2 regions of the Paenibacillus sp. BIHB 4019 genome follow, and region 1 is predicted to be linked to the other one. Evidence: riboswitches for the same ligand, from Rfam matches in the RefSeq annotation. Region 1 holds a riboswitch; the other holds the start of a gene.
The links. A riboswitch is a leader RNA that binds a small molecule or an ion and turns the genes downstream of it on or off. The one in region 1 is predicted to bind cyclic di-GMP.
Positions count from the first base shown of each region.

Region 2: another riboswitch for cyclic di-GMP. It lies ahead of BBD42_RS15005 (transglutaminase-like domain-containing protein); the one in region 1 lies ahead of BBD42_RS07875 (glycoside hydrolase family 26 protein).

Region 1 is NZ_CP016808.1:1,867,216-1,870,336, forward strand. It holds gene BBD42_RS07875 (glycoside hydrolase family 26 protein) at 373-1,320, opposite strand; cyclic di-GMP riboswitch class I at 1,406-1,494, opposite strand; cyclic di-GMP riboswitch class I at 1,576-1,663, opposite strand; gene BBD42_RS07880 (mannosyltransferase family protein) at 1,752-3,011, opposite strand; gene BBD42_RS07885 (glycosyltransferase family 2 protein) at 3,015-3,121, opposite strand, start outside.
Region 2 is NZ_CP016808.1:3,506,654-3,509,774, reverse strand. It holds gene BBD42_RS15010 (SdrD B-like domain-containing protein) at 1-462, opposite strand, end outside; gene BBD42_RS15005 (transglutaminase-like domain-containing protein) at 748-1,563, opposite strand; cyclic di-GMP riboswitch class I at 1,577-1,661, opposite strand; gene BBD42_RS14995 (hypothetical protein) at 2,022-2,483, opposite strand; gene BBD42_RS14990 (response regulator) at 2,685-3,121, opposite strand, start outside.

The DNA.
Region 1 (3,121 bases):
TAACCCCAATCCTTTGCGCTCTATTTATTCGCCATAATTCCATTCCTTTTCTGACTAATCTACAACATGGATTGACTATACTGTCTATTTTCGCTGTCGATATTTGTTAAATCGGCCGGAAATATGATATTTTTGGCGGCTAAGGCTCAAATTCAAAGTTATCTTATCACAATCCTTGCCCCTTTAAAAGTTAATTTTTCTTCTTAACATCGTAATCTCATTGGCAAAAGTGTAGAAAAAAAGCGAAAAAACTCTAATTTTACGCGGTTTACGCGAAATTAGAGTTTTTTCAGAATACCTATTTAGTATTATATCAGCCATTGTTTGATAGAGTTGAAACCAGGACTTAACTACTAGCCCAGTCTAGTTCTATTAAAGCGTTTTTTGCAGCGTTTGGTAAGCGCTCAGGCTATCAGCCGACGAATCGATATGCCAGTCCAGCTCTTTGTTTTCGTTGAACCAGATCAGGCCTTTAATTTGGCTGTACGCTGGCGATTGAACTTGATTCATCGCATCAATAACCCACTCGTTTTTGCTGCCGCCGCTTTCTGTTGTGCCAGTTTCAGCGATAATGATCGGCTTGCTCGACATGCTTGTCAACGCTTTGTACGAAGCGTAGAACACGTCGTTAAAGCTTCTCCACGAGCTCCACGATTCTTTCGTTCCAAAGTTGTAGCCATCGATCGAAAGCAGGTCTACGTAAGCATCACCTGGGTACATAGCTGTAAACGATGCGTTTTTGCCAACATTTTCAGCGTTTACGTTGTACATGAATTTCACATTCGTTGCGCCTTGCTCTCTGAAAATCGTAACGACACGTTGGAATGCCGCTTTGTAAGTCTCGTTTGTGTTAACTGTGCTGTCGCCAACGCCCCAGCCGTACCAGTTGCCATTGCCTTCGTGGAAAATGCGAAGCCAAATTTCAGGGTTTTTGTTAGCTGCTTGCCAGTTAACCAGTTGTTTTGCCGTTTGTTTCAGGTAAGCGTCTACTACGCCTCTATTTATATCAGCAGTCGAATATTCTTTGTAATTTTTATTTTTAAACTCAAGGGTAAGTAGGTTAATCGAACCATTATTATTTACATAGTCCATAAAGCCCTTCCATTCATTAATCCCTTGGTTCGAGTTGACAAAAGTATGTACAACATCTTGGTGTCCACCAATCAGTTCCTCGTAAGCAGCGATGTTGTTCAAGCTTTGGTTCGGCCAAGTGCCGATCCATGCTCCGTTGTAAAAGTTGGTTTTTGCGCTAGCAGGGAGTGCCCAGAGTAATGTCGATGCGAGCATAAGGAGTGTAAGAGCGAATTTTGTAGTTTTCATAGTAAGTTCCTCCCCTGAGCGAATGATGGTACGTGGTCCGAAGAACACGCCACACCTTCATCAGGCAAAGGAGGCTATGTCGGGCTTCGGCAGCTGGCGAGCATATCCTGTTAAAGGATGAAGCCCCTGTAGCTTTGCGCACATCAGGTTTCCCTGAGTTTGCCTTTTCGTGCTTGTAAGCAATAAAAAAAGATAGTCCCTGCTCCCGAAAGAACAAAGTCTACCTTGATTAATAAAGGAAGAATCGATGTTGAATTCGGTAGCTGGCGAGCATATTCCGTTAGGAATGAAGCCCCTGTAGCTTTGCGCACATCAGGTTTCCCTGAGTTTGCCTTTTCGTTAAACGATCTAGGTATAAAGTACGAGCTAAAGTAATATGGTGCTATTGTACACCTTAAGCGCAAATTTCGTCAATTTATTTTTTCATAAATTTATACAACGAAAAAATATCCATTAAAGTAGCAAATCGCATACACAATATGAAGCAGGAAAAACATCATGAAATAAAACATTTGCAGCGCCTTATTATTTTTCAGCACATCCGCAAAATAAAGGTAAAAGGGGAACGCCACCATGACATAACGTGGAATGCTCTGCAAAAATTCGGCGCTGGCGAACGGAATGAGCATAAGCAGCAAACCATAGGCAAAAAACAGCCATTCATGAGCATTACGGCGAATATCTTTCCAGCGCATAATAAGAAAGGCAGCAAAAATGACGAGGACGGCATTCGCGATAATAAAGGCAAGCAGGCCATTTTCCCAGCCGCCATTTCCTGAGAAATAAGGCTTTTGGAGAAAATGAATATAGTTCGAGAACGGAGCAACCGTCTTGCGATACCAGTTGATGCTTTGCTCGGTAATCGGAGCCAGCATATCGCCAGTAAGCCATTTCATGTACAACAGATAACCGGCTAGCGGCAGCGCCGAAATGATTGCATAGCCTAAATACTTCGTGTCCTTCCACTTGAAACGGTACAGCCTGTGTTCGATCAACAGCGTACCCACAACGAAAAACAAGTTGACGAAGCCCAAGTTGCGCGTCACAGCGGACAAGCCCCCGAACAGAAACGCGAGAAAATATCGTTTTTGCATCGCATAATAGACGGTCATTAACGATAGCATGAGGAACAGGCTCTCTGTATAAGGCACGGCATAGAAGATGGCGGTCGGAAAAATGAGCAGCAGCAGCACCGCGACTTGGGCATGCTCCTGTTTCAGCCCTCTTTTTAAACAAATGCCATAAAAATAAAAAAGCGATACGAGCAAAAACAAATTCGATAAAACCGATCCTACGACTGTCGCATCGTATTTAGAAATAGACTCCACCAAAAAGACTAACAAAGGGTATAAAGGAAAAAAAACCCAATTTGCACTAGGATGCGATTCGTTGATGTTATACGTATCATAGCCATTTTCGGCAATTCCCAAATACCATACGCTGTCAAATTTCCTTAGATCCTCGAAGCTCGGCTTCTTCAGCTGTGAAATATCCGTCTGGATCGAGAGCTGGCTCGATGTAAAATCATGCCCCTGCACGACCGTATAGTCTGGCGGAATTTGATAGTTCGGGAACAGATTCATGCCGAGAAAGCCTGCAAAATAAAGCAATATTCTCGTTATGACAAACAAGGATAATAGGAAGATCAAAACTTGCGTATTCGATTTTGCTTTAAGCAGCAGCGATTCCATTCGTCACCTCGTCTCTTGTAATTGCTGCGTTTTCGTTTCCACCGGCACAGCGTTATGCAGCACGGTTTCTACGAAGTATTTCGGCCGTTTCTTCGTTTCAATGTAAATTT
Region 2 (3,121 bases), 1.6 Mb from region 1:
TGTACTTTCTGCTGAATCAACGAGTGTAATCGTCGCCGTATTCGTCGTAGGCACAACCGAGCTTGAGCCAGTCGGCTTCGCTTTCACGGGAATTTCCAGCTTCACTGAAGTACCGGAAGGCAATGGATGTGCATTGACGGTTAGCGTTTGGCCGTTTTTCGTATCCCAGCCTCCGTCCTCCCAGCCATCTACAATTTCAAACTGTGCCGGTACTGTATCAACAATCGTTACATTCTTACCGACATGAGTCGCTCCATCTGCCTGATACAAGATCGTATACTTGAAGGTATCTCCTACATTAACGGTGCTCACACTGGCTGTCTTTGTAAAAGTCAGCCCTGTAATCGGGCCTGCTGCCTGTGCGGGTGCTGCGAATGGCTGTAATGCAGCTTGCAGCAGCAAAACGAGCAGCATGATCCAGGAAATCTTGTGCCTGATCGCTCTCTGTCTACTTGCGGGCATCTCATCAATCCTCTCTTTTTCTCTATCTCCTCTAGTTGCTCTCTTGTTGTGAATACCGATCATGCCTAGTACAAAAGCATTACCTTACGAATACCACGTCTTTTTCCATCCTCTTCCTCCTTATATTCAAATAAGAAAATTATATCCAGCCAAACTGTACAAAAACTTTACAAGCCTCCCCTTCACTCGTCAGCCTAAATAACAGCAAAAAAAGCTTCATCCATCCCTTAAAGGATAGACGAAGCTTCTGTGTGTACCTATTGAGTTTTATGTGTTTATTTCCGTTTAATAAACTTTAGCAGCCGTATAACGCGAGCTGTCTTTAATCATTTTGCCCGCTTTCTTGCTGTTCTTCAGGCCAGCATCAAGCGTCGTATCGATTGTGATCCATTTGCCGTCCAAATATACTTCATTCCAGGCATGATAATTCGATACATCGGACGCTTTGCCTGTCACCATCTTGGCCGGAATGTCCAAGCTGCGAAGCATGCCCGCCATTAATGCAGCATAGCCGTAGCAAATATCTTTCTGCGAATTAAATGTACGATCGATTTGAGGCAAATAATCGTTAGTCACCTTAGCCGCGAGCTGATGATCGTAAGAAATATTCGCTACAATGTAATTGTAAACCGCCGTTACCTTCTCGGTATCCGTCTTTGCACCCTTAGTCAGTTCCAATGCTTTCTTAACCGCTTTGCTGTTGCTGCTCCAATCAATATTTTGAATGGAGTTCAAATAGACGAGGCTGCTGTCACTCAAATTCAAGGTAACTTTGCCTGTTTGAACTGCTCTATATTTATTGGTTCCACTTACGTTTTCCAATAATGTAATCGTATAATCTCCATTGCCCAGTTGAAGCGCGAACCACTCTTCTGTCTGGCTTGCCCGGAGCGCATACGTATAATTTTTGCCGTCTTTGGCTACAACCAGCCTTGTATCTACACCCGACTTGACCTCATAACGAATACCGATGCTTCCTTTATCCACATTGGATTCATCGAGCCAGCTTGTCCCAGCTGCTGCTGCCACTTGAGCAGTTGCTTGAGGGAACACGGACAGAAGCAATGCAAGCAAAATCATAACCGTTAAACTTTTGCGCATAAAAAAAACTCCCTTCGGTGGCTAGGCTGCCATCTAATAATAGAGAAGGCCCTTTAGCTTTGCGTCCCTGCCTTTCGACAGGTTTGCCGTTATCGTGTAAAGTTTTGTAAGTGGTGTTAGGTAGAAAAACTACCTTATATTAAACTATGATTATCTCTAGTATATACCCATTATTTGCAATAAACAATACGTTAAACCTTTTTTTATTTCCAGGCTGAGGCTTGTATTTTCTGGTTTTTCTTCTTCCATCTCCGCTTTAACCGTTTCATAAAAGGCTCTTCCTTCCGCTCTTTAAGCATGCCCTTTACGTCTCTTAGCAGGAGCATATACCGCATTTCATCTTCGTGCTTCAAGCTTTGAAATTCTTTCAAATGTTCCGCGCCCATCTCACTTCAACTCCATCATGCGTTTTATCAATCCTATGTCGGTTGATAAAATTCCGATACCCGAAACAGCGATTAGCTGCTTTTGACCGTGTAAAATTTTTGGAATCTCCAAAACTTCCTTGGTCCTGTCGACAAATAAAGCCACGCAAAAAAATCACGAATACCATCATCTACGATTCCCTCATTATAACGATAAAGCTGACGCTGGTAGTTTAGGCGGCAGATCTCCACCCCGTCCCACCAAAAAGAAAACGTGTTCCGCTTATCATCATGCTCCAGAGTAATCATAAATTTCCCTTCCGAAAGCTGAAAATACTGCTTGTCATAAAAAAACAAAGGCCCCTCAGAAGTAGCTGTAATGCCAATGAAATGACCTCTATGATGGGTATAAAAGCCACGAACGATGGTGTAATCGGTCATTTGATGCAAATTCAGCTGTCGTAGGTGCTGGGCTCCCTCGCTTATACAGCAAGCCAGCTCAGGATAGCGAAAATGGCGAATGACGTTCATTTGCCGCTTCCCGGTTATCATCATCTTCTTCAACCATTCCTTTTGGACATGCTATTTTTTTGAAAATGAAGCTCATAAAGCTTGTCCGTCTCCATTTTCACCTACTCCTCTATTATAAATAGGGCATCTCTACAATTTCTCGACAAAATCTCTGTTTAATCTCGCAAAACTTACAAAATAATAGGCCGCATAGAATATTGAATTTTTATTCCTCCGACAGCCAGTCTACAAACTATTAACGCCGCTTTTCCAATCTTTGTACCATTCTGTAATGTAGGCGCTTGGCTGCTCATTCAATTCCTCCATCAGCGCGGCGGTTAAAGCATGGTACTGCTGATTAACCATAAGATGATTCCCTTTAGACGCATACAGCTGCATTAAGGCAAAATAAGCCTCTTCCGCCTGCGCATGCTCCTCGATAATTCGAATATATCCAGCAATCGCTTTATCCAGCTGGCCATGCTCGACATGCCAAGCTTCCAAGCGGTAGGAAGTATTCAGCCACAGACGCTTCAGGCGCTGGCGTTCGCTCTCCGCCCACCAATAATCATAATCCTTTAAATAATCGCCTCGATAAAAATTCATAGCCTCCTCGTATTCCGCAAGGGTTGCCGCCGCTAGCGGCGGTGCAGCAGCAATACCTCTCTCCCATTCCTCCACAT